DNA from 3 places in the Bacillus sp. 1A genome. Region 1 is predicted to be linked to each of the others. Evidence: a T-box and tRNA genes for the amino acid it is inferred to sense, from the RefSeq annotation. Region 1 holds a T-box; the other regions hold tRNA genes.

Region 1 (5,182 bases):
GCACGGGTTTTTCTATTAAATTACTTCTTTTTTGTCGGAGCAATAATTTCACTCTCAGGTTTTCCAGCGTTAATACGCTGACGAACAGTACTTGTACTAATATCGTATGTTTCAGCAATCTCTTTAACAGTCATTTCTTTCCCGTTAATCACTGCTGTTAATACTTTACCTGTACGTTTTGGAGCTGCTTCTTTCTTTACAGCTGCTTTTTCAACTTTTTTTGGCGCCTCTACTTTTGTCGCAGTTTGCTTTACATCACAAGTGCAACCACAAAGTTTACGGAATGTATCATCGCTTATAATGCGTGACACATTTGCACCACTGTTTAAAATTCTATTGTTCTTACAGACAGGACATTGTACATAATATAAAGTTTTTCCATCTAAAGGAAACGTTTGTATAATAAGATCCATGTTGACTCCTTTCATATCTATGAAGATAATCATCGGAATATGAGTGTGTAATAAGGACAAAATCGCCTTACACCATACTTTATGATTGGTTTTAAAATAAAAACTCGTTACGTGTTGGTAACGAGTTCTCCAATCTCCACTTATATGCGCTGTTGTCAATTATATCTGGAGGAGGTAGAGGGATTCGAACCCCCGCGCGACTCTCGCCGCCTGTCGGTTTTCAAGACCGATCCCTTCAGCCAGACTTGGGTATACCTCCATATTGACATCAAATATAATATCAAAAGAAAAACAGTTAGTCAACCCTACTAAAATAAATTATGAGGAAAGGAAAATTTTACTTTTCCTCTCCTACATTATAGTACTGACAACGCTCATAATTACCAATCACTCATACCGATGAATGTTTATAAATTTACTTAATAACTGTTTTTCCTCCCATATAAGGGCGAAGAACTTCTGGAATTATAATTGTACCATCTTCTTGTTGGTAGTTCTCTAAAATAGCTGCCACCGTACGTCCAATTGCAAGACCAGATCCATTTAATGTATGAACATGTTCTGGTTTTCCGTTTGGCTCACGACGGAAACGGATATTTGCACGTCTCGCTTGGAAAGCCTCAAAATTACTACAAGAAGAAATCTCACGATATGTGCCATAGCTTGGAATCCATACTTCGATATCGTATTTCTTCGCTGCTGTAAATCCTAAATCGCCTGTGCACATGCTCATAACGCGATATGGCAACTCTAATAATTGTAACACGCGTTCTGCATCATTTGTTAGTTTTTCTAACTCTTCATAAGAATCTTCTGGTTTTACGAACTTTACAAGCTCTACTTTATTGAACTGATGCTGACGAATTAAGCCACGTGTATCACGGCCAGCTGAACCTGCTTCAGAACGGAAACAAGAGCTAAATGCAGCATATCGTATAGGCAGTTGCTCTTTATTTAAGATTTCATCACGGTGCATGTTCGTTACAGGTACTTCAGCTGTTGGAATTAAGAAGTAATCTTCACTTTCAATACGGAATGCATCTTCTTCAAATTTCGGAAGTTGTCCTGTTCCTGTCATACTTGCACGGTTTACCATATACGGAGGTAATACTTCTTCGTATCCATGCTCGTCAGTATGAAGATCAAGCATAAAACTAATTAAAGCACGCTCTAATCTCGCGCCAGCACCTTTATAGAATACGAAGCGGCTTCCTGTTACCTTCCCAGCACGCTCAAAATCTAAAATTCCTAAATCTGTAGCAAGATCCCAATGTGGTTTTGGTTCATAAGCAAATTCTTTCACTTCTCCCCAAGTACGTGCTACTACATTATCATCTTCTGTTTCACCAACTGGAGCAGATTCATGAGGAATATTCGGAATAGATAACATTAACCTTTCTAAATCTTCTTCAACTGTACGAAGTTCATTATCAAGATCTTTTACTTTTTCTCCAACTTCACGCATTTCTAGAATTAGAGCTTCTGCATCTTTCTTTTCGCGCTTCAATACAGAAATTTGTTGAGATACTTCGTTACGTTTACTTTTTAGTTCCTCTGTTTGAACAAGTAATTCTCTTCTTCTCGTATCCAGCTCTTCAAAGCGACCAAAATCAGTTAAATCTTCGCCTCTATGCTGTAACTTCGCTTTTACTTCTTCAAAATTTGTGCGTAAAAATTTAATATCAAGCATTATATACTCCTCCTTTTATTTTATAAAACACAAAAAACTCCCGTCCCTATATAAAGGGACGGGAGTTAACCCGCGTTGCCACCCTAGTTGAAAGCATTACCGCCTTCCTCTCAAGTAGAAATAACGGCTCTTCACCGGGAATGTTTACTAATCATAAAGATATTCCACATTCCATTCCAGGATGGATTCACAAACTGTTTCTATCGATTTCCACCAACCATCGACTCTCTATAAGAAACGGCATTTGTTACTACTTCCTATCAACACGCTTATTTTATAAAATTGTTACCATCAATTTACTATAATCTTATACAAGTTGCAAGTTACTTATACAACTTTTTTCATTTTCGCTTCTTTTACCATTTCTACAAAGTATGCTGTGACACGATGATCATCCGTTAATTCCGGATGGAATGAAGCAGCTAAAAACTGATTTTGTTTTACTGCTACCATTCGGTCACCATGTGTAGAAAGTACTTCAACATCATCAGCTACATTTACAACATACGGAGCACGGATAAATACACCAATAAATTCTTCTCCTACACCTTTAATTGAAAGTGCGACTTCAAAGCTATCTTTTTGGCGTCCGAACGCATTGCGTTCTACTGTAATATCCATAGCACCAATATGTGCTTCTTCATAGCCAATAAGTGTTTTTGCAAGAAGAATCATACCTGCACATGTACCAAACATTGGTTTACCAGACTTCGCGAATGTACGAAGTGGTTCCATGAAAGCATACTTATCAATAAGACGGCGCATTGTTGTACTTTCACCGCCTGGTAAAATAAGACCATCAATCTCTTCAAGTTGCTCTACACGCTTTACAACAACAGCTTCTGCACCACTTGCTTCAACTGATTTTATATGCTCACGAACTGCACCTTGAAGACCTAGTACACCGATTTTCACCATTTTAAAGTTCTCCTTCAATTACCATCCACGCTCTTGCATGCGTTGTTCTGGTAATAACGTTGAAATTTCGATACCTTTCATTGCATTACCTAATCCTTTAGAAAGGCTCGCAATTAGTTCGTAATCCTCATAATGAGTCGTCGCTTCAACGATTGCGCGTGCAAATTTCTCTGGATTTTCTGATTTGAAGATACCAGATCCTACGAATACACCATCCGCACCAAGTTGCATCATTAACGCTGCATCTGCTGGTGTTGCTACACCACCTGCTGCGAAGTTTACAACCGGCAAACGACCAAGGCGTTTAATTTCAAGTAGTACTTCATAAGGAGCACCAGTGTTTTTTGCATATGTCATTAACTCATCTTCACGTAGACTTGCAACTTGACGGATTTCTGCATTGACTTGGCGCATATGACGCACTGCCTCTACAATGTTTCCTGTTCCTGGTTCACCTTTTGTACGAAGCATAGACGCACCTTCTGCAATACGACGCGCAGCTTCTCCGATATCACGGCAACCACATACAAACGGAACTGTGTAATCACGTTTATTTAAATGGTATACTTCATCAGCAGGAGTTAATACTTCACTCTCATCGATATAGTCTACCCCTAATGATTCTAATACACGTGCTTCTACAAGATGACCGATACGGCATTTTGCCATAACCGGAATTGAAACAGCGCCCATAACTTCTTCAACGATTGTTGGGTCTGCCATACGAGAAACGCCACCTGCTGCACGAATATCTGCTGGTACACGCTCTAATGCCATAACAGCAACTGCGCCTGCCTCTTCTGCAATTTTTGCTTGTTCAGCGTTAATTACGTCCATAATAACGCCGCCTTTTTGCATTTCTGCCATTCCACGTTTTACACGTTCTGTCCCTGTTACATTTGTCATGTTACAAAAACCCCCCTAGGTGAATTGCTTTTCCCCGTTAAAGGCGAAAATTAAGAATACTCTTACATTCTACCACTAACTATCAGATGCTTGTCTACTACTTTTTCATAAAGTCGGTATGAAAAATAGGAATAAGAAAAAGCCCCTACAATGAGGAGCTTTTAAAACCAACCTTTTACTGTATCAACAGCACTATTCCATATACCACTAAAGAAAGAACCAATTCCGCGCATAGAGCGAGTAAACCAATTCGCTTCCTCTACTGCAGACGTTGTTACAAGATCTATTTGTAATGACTTACCAGATAAAAATCCAGGATCATTCGCATCTTTTGGTGTGATTACCATTTGGCCAAGTGCAGCTCCCTTTTTAATAGGTGCTTCTTGTCCCTTATTTGCTTCTTTTAATTCTGTTTTATAAACATCTTTACTTCCTTTTGGCACTGGAAGTGAAACAGCTTGTTTTGTTTGAACTGCTACATCTTTATCTTTAGCATTTTCTACTCGTACTGTTTCTTGTCCTTTTACTGAAGAATCTTTTTTATACATTTGCTTCATTTCAAAGTTAGCAAATCCATAATCATATAGCTTCTTTGTTTCATCAAAACGTGCTGTATGAGAACTTGTTTTAATAACTACAGAAATAAAACGCATTCCGTTTCTTTCAACCGTACCAGTGAAGCAATCCCCTGCTTCTGGAGTCGAGCCTGTTTTCAGGCCATCTACGCCATCATATTCTTTCACTAAGCCCTTTAACATCCAGTTCCAGTTCGACATTGCAAACTTCTCTTTTTCTGGACGGAATTCTTTTTTCGGGATTTTTGCTGTATCTAACACTTTTGGATAATCTTTAATTAAATGTTGTGCTAAAGTTGCAACATCCTTTGCAGACATTTTATTTTCTTCATCCGCTGTTGTTCCTTCAGGATGCATTCCCTTTAAATCTTTATTCGTTAAACCTGTAGAATTGACAAATTTATAATTTTTCAACCCTAGTTCTTTCGATTTATCATTCATCATTTTTACGAAGTCTACTTCTTTACCTGCAATTGCTTCTGCCAATGCAATTGTTGCACCATTTGCAGAAAAGATTGCCATTGCTTCATATAACTCTTTTACTGTATAAATGCCACCATTTTCTAATGCAACATTTGATAAAGAAGCATCTTGTGAAACTTTATACGCATATTCAGAAACCTTAATTTTTTGATCCCACTTAAGTTTTCCTTTATCCACTGCTTCATGAACTAAATATT
Region 2 (5,182 bases), 5.5 Mb from region 1:
CCTTGTCGGGTAAGTTCCGACCCGCACGAAAGGTGTAACGATTTGGGCACTGTCTCAACCAGAGACTCGGTGAAATTATAGTACCTGTGAAGATGCAGGTTACCCGCGACAGGACGGAAAGACCCCGTGGAGCTTTACTGTAGCCTGATATTGAATTTTGGTACAGTTTGTACAGGATAGGCGGGAGCCATTGAAACCGGAGCGCTAGCTTCGGTGGAGGCGCTGGTGGGATACCGCCCTGACTGTATTGAAATTCTAACCTACGGGTCTTATCGACCCGGGAGACAGTGTCAGGTGGGCAGTTTGACTGGGGCGGTCGCCTCCTAAAGTGTAACGGAGGCGCCCAAAGGTTCCCTCAGAATGGTTGGAAATCATTCGTAGAGTGCAAAGGCATAAGGGAGCTTGACTGCGAGACCTACAAGTCGAGCAGGGACGAAAGTCGGGCTTAGTGATCCGGTGGTTCCGCATGGAAGGGCCATCGCTCAACGGATAAAAGCTACCCCGGGGATAACAGGCTTATCTCCCCCAAGAGTCCACATCGACGGGGAGGTTTGGCACCTCGATGTCGGCTCATCGCATCCTGGGGCTGTAGTCGGTCCCAAGGGTTGGGCTGTTCGCCCATTAAAGCGGTACGCGAGCTGGGTTCAGAACGTCGTGAGACAGTTCGGTCCCTATCCGTCGTGGGCGTAGGAAATTTGAGAGGAGCTGTCCTTAGTACGAGAGGACCGGGATGGACGCACCGCTGGTGTACCAGTTGTTCTGCCAAGGGCATAGCTGGGTAGCTATGTGCGGAAGGGATAAGTGCTGAAAGCATCTAAGCATGAAGCCCCCCTCAAGATGAGATTTCCCATAGCGTAAGCTAGTAAGATCCCTGAAAGATGATCAGGTTGATAGGTTCGAGGTGGAAGCATGGTGACATGTGGAGCTGACGAATACTAATAGATCGAGGACTTAACCATATAATATGTAGCAATGTTATCTAGTTTTGAGAGAACATAAAAAAACTTGTTGACTTTTAAAGTAAATAAGTTATAATAATGATTGTCTCAAAAGAATAATGTCTGGTAATGATGGCAGAGAGGTCACACCCGTTCCCATACCGAACACGGAAGTTAAGCTCTCTAGCGCCGATGGTAGTTGGGACCTTGTCCCTGTGAGAGTAGGACGTTGCCAGGCAATATTATTCCGCAGTAGCTCAGCGGTAGAGCTATCGGCTGTTAACCGATCGGTCGTAGGTTCGATTCCTACCTGCGGAGCCATTGGAGAGCTGTCCGAGTTGGCCGAAGGAGCACGATTGGAAATCGTGTATACGTCACAAGCGTATCAAGGGTTCGAATCCCTTGCTCTCCGCCATAGGATTTATCATATTTGGCCCGTTGGTCAAGTGGTTAAGACACCGCCCTTTCACGGCGGTAACACGGGTTCGAATCCCGTACGGGTCACCACTTTTGGAGGATTAGCTCAGCTGGGAGAGCACCTGCCTTACAAGCAGGGGGTCGGCGGTTCGATCCCGTCATCCTCCACCATATAAATTATATGAATAGTATTATCGCGGGGTGGAGCAGCACGGTAGCTCGTCGGGCTCATAACCCGAAGGTCGCAGGTTCAAATCCTGTCCCCGCAACCAAATGGTCCCGTGGTGTAGTGGTTAACATGCCTGCCTGTCACGCAGGAGATCGCCGGTTCGACCCCGGTCGGGACCGCCATTTTAATAAGGCTCGGTAGCTCAGTCGGTAGAGCAGAGGACTGAAAATCCTCGTGTCGGCGGTTCGATTCCGTCCCGAGCCACCATTTATCTTAATAATATACGCCGGCTTAGCTCAATTGGTAGAGCAACTGACTTGTAATCAGTAGGTTGGGGGTTCAAGTCCTCTAGCCGGCACCATGTAAGTTTCGGAGGGGTAGCGAAGTGGCTAAACGCGGCGGACTGTAAATCCGCTCCTTCGGGTTCGGCAGTTCGAATCTGCCCCCCTCCACCATTTACATAGGGGCATAGTTTAAAGGTAGAACTGAGGTCTCCAAAACCTCCAGTGTGGGTTCGATTCCTACTGCCCCTGCCAAATATATTTACACAACATGGCGGTTGTGGCGAAGTGGTTAACGCACCGGATTGTGGCTCCGGCATTCGTGGGTTCGATTCCCATCAGTCGCCCCATTTTTATTTTTAAAATTACAAATAATCTAATTGATACTTACATATAATTAAGTAAGAATTCGATGGGCTATAGCCAAGCGGTAAGGCAACGGACTTTGACTCCGTCATGCGCTGGTTCGAATCCAGCTAGCCCAGCCATTTTTGCGGAAGTAGTTCAGTGGTAGAATACAACCTTGCCAAGGTTGGGGTCGCGGGTTCGAATCCCGTCTTCCGCTCCAATAAAATTTAACATGGCGGCATAGCCAAGTGGTAAGGCAGAGGTCTGCAAAACCTTTACCACCGGTTCAAATCCGGTTGCCGCCTTTCTTTTGTGCCGATGTGGCGGAATTGGCAGACGCGCACGACTCAAAATCGTGTTCCTTCGGGAGTGTCGGTTCGACCCCGACCATCGGTATCATGAACGGCGTAAAAAACTCTATACAATTAGTATAGAGTTTTTTTGTGTTTTCTTTTCATTACATGACAAAATAAGCACAAAAAGTGTACGGTGAGTAAACTGCGAAACATTAAAAGGATAAAAACAAACATTCATTTTTATCCTTTTAAGTGTGGTATTCTATAAAATTCCAGCAAAATATTGTATATACAATATTCCCTTCGAGCACTCTAGAGAGAATTTCTCCACCCCGGTGACATGAAGTTAAATCCGATAGCACCAGTAGATATTAGTACATTATCAACGGTTAAGTTTGTAATTTCTAAAAACCTCTTTTCAAACTCTTCTTTGTTGTACTTGTACATAGTTGAGTGGCACGCCCACATGTGCGTTGAAGTACTCAACCAATCTCCTAATTCCTTTAATTCAGGAAACGACTCAAATTGAATTGGTTCATCTAATTTCATGAATCTCACTTGATAGATAGTTGGGTTTAACTGCTCTCCTATTCCTTTCAGACCATGTGCTTTTTTCTCATGTGAATGTGTCATAATTCTCCTTCCATCTTTCTTCAAATTTTTTCCTGTTTTTATTATATAACGATAGAAAGTAGTTATAGGGAAATTATAGAAATATGTATCAGCGATATAAAAAGACTCTAACATTTCTGTTAGAGTCTTTTTTGTTAAATTATACTATGTGCTTCTAAAATTCGTAATAAATGTAGAAATTCATGTATAATATAACTTGTCGAAAGAACAAAATGATAGTAATTTATATTATGTCTGTAATATGAATCAAAAATGAACTTTTTATATTTCTTTTAAAAATGTGTTGAATACACATTATATTTCATATTAATATTTTTATGTAGATTTAAAACGGGAAAGAGAGTGGAAAGTATGGGTCGTAAATGGAATAATATTAAAGAAAAAAAAGCATCAAAAGATGCAAATACAAGCCGTATATACGCGAAATTTGGACGTGAGATTTATGTGGCAGCAAAACAAGGCGAGCCAGATCCAGAATCAAACCAAGCGCTTAGAGTTGTATTAGAACGTGCGAAAACATACAACGTGCCAAGAACAATTATTGATCGTGCAGTTGAAAAGGCAAAAGGCGGTTCAGAAGAAAATTATGACGAGCTTCGTTATGAAGGATTCGGACCAAACGGATCTATGGTAATTGTAGATACACTTACAAATAACGTAAACCGTACTGCAGCAGATGTACGAGCTGCATTTAGCAAAAACAGTGGTAACATGGGTGTAAACGGTTCTGTAGCTTACATGTTTGATGCGACAGCTGTTATCGGTCTTGAAGGTAAAACATCAGATGAAGTTCTTGAAATTTTAATGGAAGCAGATGTTGATGCACGTGACATTCTAGAAGAAGAAGATTCTGTTATCGTGTATGCTGAACCTGATCAATTCCATTCCGTACAATCTGCACTTAAAGATGCTGGTGTTGAAGAATTCACAGTTGCAGAATTAACAATGCTTGCACAAAGTGATGTAGAACTTCCTGAAGATGCTCAAGTACAATTTGAAAAAATGGTTGATGCATTAGAAGATTTAGAAGATGTGCAACAAGTTTACCACAACGTAGACTTAGGAGAATAATACGATAGAAGCCCCTATTCATTTAACGGATAGGGGCTTTTTTTCATGAAGTTAATTAAGAGGATGAATTAGTAAAGGTATTTTGTTTTAGATAGGGAATATGCTTATAGGGATATGTGAAATATTCATTATTGCTAGGAGGCTTAATATGGAACATAAAACACCAAAGCATATCGTTGCTGTAGCAGGTTATTTAACAAATGAAAAAGATGAAGTGTTATTAGCTAAAGTACATTGGCGATCGGATACGTGGGAGTTGCCAGGAGGACAGGTGGAAGAAGGAGAAGCGCTCGATCAAGCAATTTGTAGGGAAATAAATGTTTGAGGAAACGGGTTTAACTGTGAAGCCGGTTGGAGTTACAGGTGTTTACTATAATGCTTCTATGCATATTTGATCTGTTGTTTTTAAAGTCGCATATGTGAGCGGTGAAATAAAAATTCAACCTGAAGAAATACAAGAGGCTAAATTTGTTGCTTTAAATGAAGAGAACATAGATGAGTATATAACGCGTCCTCATATGAAATCCAGAACGCTTGATGCGATGAGAGCAACACATTGTATTCCGTACGAAACGTGGGAAGTGCAGCCATATAATTTAATAGGTAGATTGTAAAGAAAAGAGTAGCCGGTTTGAGATACAATCAAATCACTACTCTTTTTTGTATACTGTTTAAGAAAAAGGTCAAAATAATAATAGTGTTAGTGTTGATTTTTAGAACGTTTGTTCTGTATAATGTATGATATATTGTATACATTTAGATTACTAGATACTTACAAATATATATATTTGTAGATGATATAATGAAAATAGGGTGTTTTAATAGGGAAGTATAGGCTTAAGGTATACTCTGCTATTGGTTTAGCATAATCTATATTCAATATTTCAGATGAATAGTAGATAAAAAAAGACTGTGATACAATACTTTTTTATACCTTACAATGATGTAAGGTACGTGTAAGAGAAATCGATGGGATGTTTTTTTACAACAAGGTATTCTTAAAGTAAGAGTTATACGCTGTGTGGAAAA
Region 3 (5,182 bases), 5.2 Mb from region 1:
ACCATCTCCCAAGGCTAAATACTCCCTAGTGATCGATAGTGAACCAGTACCGTGAGGGAAAGGTGAAAAGCACCCCGGAAGGGGAGTGAAAGAGATCCTGAAACCGTGTGCCTACAAATAGTCAGAGCCCGTTAATGGGTGATGGCGTGCCTTTTGTAGAATGAACCGGCGAGTTACGATCCCGTGCGAGGTTAAGCTGAAGAGGCGGAGCCGCAGCGAAAGCGAGTCTGAATAGGGCGTTTAGTACGTGGTCGTAGACCCGAAACCAGGTGATCTACCCATGTCCAGGGTGAAGTTCAGGTAACACTGAATGGAGGCCCGAACCCACGCACGTTGAAAAGTGCGGGGATGAGGTGTGGGTAGCGGAGAAATTCCAATCGAACCTGGAGATAGCTGGTTCTCCCCGAAATAGCTTTAGGGCTAGCCTTAAGTGTAAGAGTCTTGGAGGTAGAGCACTGATTGAACTAGGGGTCCTCATCGGATTACCGAATTCAGTCAAACTCCGAATGCCAATGACTTATCCTTAGGAGTCAGACTGCGAGTGATAAGATCCGTAGTCAAGAGGGAAACAGCCCAGATCGCCAGCTAAGGTCCCAAAGTGTGTATTAAGTGGAAAAGGATGTGGAGTTGCTTAGACAACTAGGATGTTGGCTTAGAAGCAGCCACCATTTAAAGAGTGCGTAATAGCTCACTAGTCGAGTGACTCTGCGCCGAAAATGTACCGGGGCTAAATACACCACCGAAGCTGCGAATTGATACCAATGGTATCAGTGGTAGGGGAGCGTTCTAAGTGCAGTGAAGTCAGACCGGAAGGACTGGTGGAGCGCTTAGAAGTGAGAATGCCGGTATGAGTAGCGAAAGACGGGTGAGAATCCCGTCCACCGAATGCCTAAGGTTTCCTGAGGAAGGCTCGTCCGCTCAGGGTTAGTCAGGACCTAAGCCGAGGCCGACAGGCGTAGGCGATGGACAACAGGTTGATATTCCTGTACCACCTCTTTATCGTTTGAGCAATGGAGGGACGCAGAAGGATAGAAGAAGCGTGCGATTGGTTGTGCACGTCCAAGCAGTTAGGCTGATAAGTAGGCAAATCCGCTTATCATGAAGGCTGAGCTGTGATGGGGAAGCTCCTTATGGAGCGAAGTCTTTGATTCCCCGCTGCCAAGAAAAGCTTCTAGCGAGATAAAAGGTGCCTGTACCGCAAACCGACACAGGTAGGCGAGGAGAGAATCCTAAGGTGTGCGAGAGAACTCTGGTTAAGGAACTCGGCAAAATGACCCCGTAACTTCGGGAGAAGGGGTGCTTTCTTAACGGAAAGCCGCAGTGAATAGGCCCAAGCGACTGTTTAGCAAAAACACAGGTCTCTGCGAAGCCGTAAGGCGAAGTATAGGGGCTGACACCTGCCCGGTGCTGGAAGGTTAAGGAGAGGGGTTAGCGTAAGCGAAGCTCTGAACTGAAGCCCCAGTAAACGGCGGCCGTAACTATAACGGTCCTAAGGTAGCGAAATTCCTTGTCGGGTAAGTTCCGACCCGCACGAAAGGTGTAACGATTTGGGCACTGTCTCAACCAGAGACTCGGTGAAATTATAGTACCTGTGAAGATGCAGGTTACCCGCGACAGGACGGAAAGACCCCGTGGAGCTTTACTGTAGCCTGATATTGAATTTTGGTACAGTTTGTACAGGATAGGCGGGAGCCATTGAAACCGGAGCGCTAGCTTCGGTGGAGGCGCTGGTGGGATACCGCCCTGACTGTATTGAAATTCTAACCTACGGGTCTTATCGACCCGGGAGACAGTGTCAGGTGGGCAGTTTGACTGGGGCGGTCGCCTCCTAAAGTGTAACGGAGGCGCCCAAAGGTTCCCTCAGAATGGTTGGAAATCATTCGTAGAGTGCAAAGGCATAAGGGAGCTTGACTGCGAGACCTACAAGTCGAGCAGGGACGAAAGTCGGGCTTAGTGATCCGGTGGTTCCGCATGGAAGGGCCATCGCTCAACGGATAAAAGCTACCCCGGGGATAACAGGCTTATCTCCCCCAAGAGTCCACATCGACGGGGAGGTTTGGCACCTCGATGTCGGCTCATCGCATCCTGGGGCTGTAGTCGGTCCCAAGGGTTGGGCTGTTCGCCCATTAAAGCGGTACGCGAGCTGGGTTCAGAACGTCGTGAGACAGTTCGGTCCCTATCCGTCGTGGGCGTAGGAAATTTGAGAGGAGCTGTCCTTAGTACGAGAGGACCGGGATGGACGCACCGCTGGTGTACCAGTTGTTCTGCCAAGGGCATAGCTGGGTAGCTATGTGCGGAAGGGATAAGTGCTGAAAGCATCTAAGCATGAAGCCCCCCTCAAGATGAGATTTCCCATAGCGTAAGCTAGTAAGATCCCTGAAAGATGATCAGGTTGATAGGTTCGAGGTGGAAGCATGGTGACATGTGGAGCTGACGAATACTAATAGATCGAGGACTTAACCATATAATATGAAGCAATGTTATCTAGTTTTGAAAGAATATAAAAAACTTGTTGACTTTAAAAGTTAAATAAGTTAAAATGATTCTTGTCTTAAATGAATATAGTCTGGTAATGATGGCAGAGAGGTCACACCCGTTCCCATACCGAACACGGAAGTTAAGCTCTCTAGCGCCGATGGTAGTTGGGACCTTGTCCCTGTGAGAGTAGGACGTTGCCAGGCAAAATGGAGGATTAGCTCAGCTGGGAGAGCACCTGCCTTACAAGCAGGGGGTCGGCGGTTCGATCCCGTCATCCTCCACCATATATGTCGGAGGGGTAGCGAAGTGGCTAAACGCGGCGGACTGTAAATCCGCTCCTTCGGGTTCGGCAGTTCGAATCTGCCCCCCTCCACCATTCTTAATTAATGGGCTATAGCCAAGCGGTAAGGCAACGGACTTTGACTCCGTCATGCGCTGGTTCGAATCCAGCTAGCCCAGCCATTAAGAGCCATTAGCTCAGTTGGTAGAGCATCTGACTTTTAATCAGAGGGTCGAAGGTTCGAATCCTTCATGGCTCACCATTTTAACAAAATATGCGGGTGTGGCGGAATTGGCAGACGCACTAGACTTAGGATCTAGCGCCTTTGGCGTGGGGGTTCGACTCCCTTCACCCGCACTTTTAATAAAATAACTCAAACATGTCTTGCGGAAGTAGTTCAGTGGTAGAATACAACCTTGCCAAGGTTGGGGTCGCGGGTTCGAATCCCGTCTTCCGCTCCAATTTTCAATATGACATGCCGGGGTGGCGGAACAGGCAGACGCACAGGACTTAAAATCCTGCGGTGGGTGACCACCGTGCGGGTTCGACCCCCGCCCTCGGCACCATATGCGCCCGTAGCTCAATTGGATAGAGCGTTTGACTACGGATCAAGAGGTTAGGGGTTCGACTCCTCTCGGGCGCGCTTTTATTAACGGGAAGTGGCTCAGCTTGGTAGAGCACCTGGTTTGGGACCAGGGGGTCGCAGGTTCAAATCCTGTCTTCCCGATATTCCCAAAAACATGGGGCCTTAGCTCAGCTGGGAGAGCGCCTGCCTTGCACGCAGGAGGTCAGCGGTTCGATCCCGCTAGGCTCCACTTTATTTATTATATGTCTCGGAGGTATACCCAAGTTCGGCTGAAGGGATCGGTCTTGAAAACCGACAGGCGGTGAGAATCGCGCGGGGGTTCGAATCCCTCTACCTCCTCCATTTTCTTTTTAAATGGTTTAGATACATATAATAATAAAATTTTTATTTTTTCCTTCATGGAGGTATACCCAAGTTCGGCTGAAGGGATCGGTCTTGAAAACCGACAGGCGGCGAGAGTCGCGCGGGGGTTCGAATCCCTCTACCTCCTCCATTTTTTAAAAAACATTATATTGTCGTGGGGTGGAGCAGCACGGTAGCTCGTCGGGCTCATAACCCGAAGGTCGCAGGTTCAAATCCTGTCCCCGCAACCAAATGGTCCCGTGGTGTAGTGGTTAACATGCCTGCCTGTCACGCAGGAGATCGCCGGTTCGACCCCGGTCGGGACCGCCATTTATGTTGGCTCGGTAGCTCAGTCGGTAGAGCAGAGGACTGAAAATCCTCGTGTCGGCGGTTCGATTCCGTCCCGAGCCACCATTTTTTTATGCCGACTTAGCTCAATTGGTAGAGCAACTGACTTGTAATCAGTAGGTTGGGGGTTCAAGTCCTCTAGTCGGCATCCTTTAGGGGCATAGTTTAAAGGTAGAACTGAGGTCTCCAAAACCTCCAGTGTGGGTTCGATTCCTACTGCCCCTGTAAAAGTGTATGGGCCTATAGCTCAGCTGGTTAGAGCGCACGCCTGATAAGCGTGAGGTCGATGGTTCGAGTCCATTTAGGCCCACCATATATTATTCCGCAGTAGCTCAGTGGTAGAGCTATCGGCTGTTAACCGATCGGTCGTAGGTTCGAGTCCTACCTGCGGAGCCATGGCCCGTTGGTCAAGTGGTTAAGACACCGCCCTTTCACGGCGGTAACACGGGTTCGAATCCCGTACGGGTCATAAAAAAAAGAGTCAGCAATATGCTGACTCTTTTTTATTTTGTGGAATCCTCCTTTATCAACTGATTTTCCTGAAATAAATAAAGGGATTTAGGAAAAGCTATGGTATGTATAAAAAGGAGGAGACAAAAATGACACGAGTGAGAGACTTTATGAGTACTGATGTTGTACATTGTACACCGCTAGACAATGTATATGAGGCTGCTGTAAAGATGAAAGAAGAATCGATTGGATTGATTCCAGTTGTTGAAAATGAGCAAGTTGTTGGGCTTGTTACGGACCGAGATTTAGTTGTTCGTGGGATTGCTGAGAAACATCCTGGATCTAATAAAATTACAAATGTAATGACAACAAACATTGTTTCAGTTTCTCCAGATGAACCTATTGAAAAGGCTACAGAGTTAATGGCACAGTATCAAATTAGACGATTGCCAGTAGTTGAGAGTGGTCAACTCGTTGGGATGTTAGCACTAGGAGATTTAGCTATAAAAGAATCGGCAGATGATCAAGCGGGATTTGCTTTAAGTGAAATATCAGAGCATACGGAATGAAGTGAGACTTTAATTAGTGGAATAAGTTACGTATAAACATCAGATACATTATTCTAGTATATAGGGTTAAGCTAATATGTTAGCATGATGTATCTGAGCCATTATATAATAAGTATACAGTTAGTAATT

Evidence for each region. The T-box of region 1 lies ahead of serS (serine--tRNA ligase). A T-box ahead of a tRNA ligase gene usually reads a tRNA of that ligase, here a tRNA-Ser.
Region 2: it encodes a tRNA-Ser, which carries the amino acid that the T-box ahead of serS (serine--tRNA ligase) is inferred to sense. The anticodon was not compared.
Region 3: it encodes a tRNA-Ser, which carries the amino acid that the T-box ahead of serS (serine--tRNA ligase) is inferred to sense. The anticodon was not compared.

Annotation. Positions count from the first base shown of each region.
Region 1 is NZ_JBQYLZ010000001.1:582,317-587,498, forward strand. It holds gene ACUN0F_RS03235 (DUF3797 domain-containing protein) at 21-413, opposite strand; tRNA gene ACUN0F_RS03240 (tRNA-Ser) at 580-672, opposite strand; gene serS (serine--tRNA ligase) at 829-2,103, opposite strand; T-box leader at 2,155-2,376, opposite strand; gene pdxT (pyridoxal 5'-phosphate synthase glutaminase subunit PdxT) at 2,431-3,021, opposite strand; gene pdxS (pyridoxal 5'-phosphate synthase lyase subunit PdxS) at 3,040-3,927, opposite strand; gene dacA (D-alanyl-D-alanine carboxypeptidase DacA) at 4,089-5,182, opposite strand, start outside.
Region 2 is NZ_JBQYLZ010000001.1:6,044,723-6,049,904, reverse strand. It holds rRNA gene ACUN0F_RS31005 (23S ribosomal RNA) at 1-959, shown strand, start outside; rRNA gene rrf (5S ribosomal RNA) at 1,061-1,176, shown strand; tRNA gene ACUN0F_RS30995 (tRNA-Asn) at 1,185-1,259, shown strand; tRNA gene ACUN0F_RS30990 (tRNA-Ser) at 1,262-1,353, shown strand; tRNA gene ACUN0F_RS30985 (tRNA-Glu) at 1,371-1,445, shown strand; tRNA gene ACUN0F_RS30980 (tRNA-Val) at 1,451-1,526, shown strand; tRNA gene ACUN0F_RS30975 (tRNA-Met) at 1,551-1,627, shown strand; tRNA gene ACUN0F_RS30970 (tRNA-Asp) at 1,631-1,706, shown strand; tRNA gene ACUN0F_RS30965 (tRNA-Phe) at 1,716-1,791, shown strand; tRNA gene ACUN0F_RS30960 (tRNA-Thr) at 1,810-1,885, shown strand; tRNA gene ACUN0F_RS30955 (tRNA-Tyr) at 1,896-1,979, shown strand; tRNA gene ACUN0F_RS30950 (tRNA-Trp) at 1,987-2,060, shown strand; tRNA gene ACUN0F_RS30945 (tRNA-His) at 2,080-2,155, shown strand; tRNA gene ACUN0F_RS30940 (tRNA-Gln) at 2,219-2,293, shown strand; tRNA gene ACUN0F_RS30935 (tRNA-Gly) at 2,299-2,373, shown strand; tRNA gene ACUN0F_RS30930 (tRNA-Cys) at 2,388-2,458, shown strand; tRNA gene ACUN0F_RS30925 (tRNA-Leu) at 2,468-2,549, shown strand; gene ACUN0F_RS30920 (DUF3884 family protein) at 2,762-3,082, opposite strand; gene ACUN0F_RS30915 (YebC/PmpR family DNA-binding transcriptional regulator) at 3,434-4,153, shown strand; partial or broken gene ACUN0F_RS30910 (NUDIX hydrolase) at 4,302-4,767, shown strand.
Region 3 is NZ_JBQYLZ010000001.1:5,831,617-5,836,798, reverse strand. It holds rRNA gene ACUN0F_RS30000 (23S ribosomal RNA) at 1-2,464, shown strand, start outside; rRNA gene rrf (5S ribosomal RNA) at 2,566-2,681, shown strand; tRNA gene ACUN0F_RS29990 (tRNA-Val) at 2,687-2,762, shown strand; tRNA gene ACUN0F_RS29985 (tRNA-Tyr) at 2,771-2,854, shown strand; tRNA gene ACUN0F_RS29980 (tRNA-Gln) at 2,866-2,940, shown strand; tRNA gene ACUN0F_RS29975 (tRNA-Lys) at 2,945-3,020, shown strand; tRNA gene ACUN0F_RS29970 (tRNA-Leu) at 3,035-3,115, shown strand; tRNA gene ACUN0F_RS29965 (tRNA-Gly) at 3,145-3,219, shown strand; tRNA gene ACUN0F_RS29960 (tRNA-Leu) at 3,236-3,324, shown strand; tRNA gene ACUN0F_RS29955 (tRNA-Arg) at 3,328-3,401, shown strand; tRNA gene ACUN0F_RS29950 (tRNA-Pro) at 3,412-3,485, shown strand; tRNA gene ACUN0F_RS29945 (tRNA-Ala) at 3,501-3,573, shown strand; tRNA gene ACUN0F_RS29940 (tRNA-Ser) at 3,594-3,686, shown strand; tRNA gene ACUN0F_RS29935 (tRNA-Ser) at 3,745-3,837, shown strand; tRNA gene ACUN0F_RS29930 (tRNA-Met) at 3,861-3,937, shown strand; tRNA gene ACUN0F_RS29925 (tRNA-Asp) at 3,941-4,016, shown strand; tRNA gene ACUN0F_RS29920 (tRNA-Phe) at 4,025-4,100, shown strand; tRNA gene ACUN0F_RS29915 (tRNA-Thr) at 4,110-4,182, shown strand; tRNA gene ACUN0F_RS29910 (tRNA-Trp) at 4,189-4,259, shown strand; tRNA gene ACUN0F_RS29905 (tRNA-Ile) at 4,271-4,347, shown strand; tRNA gene ACUN0F_RS29900 (tRNA-Asn) at 4,356-4,430, shown strand; tRNA gene ACUN0F_RS29895 (tRNA-Glu) at 4,432-4,503, shown strand; gene ACUN0F_RS29890 (CBS domain-containing protein) at 4,634-5,053, shown strand.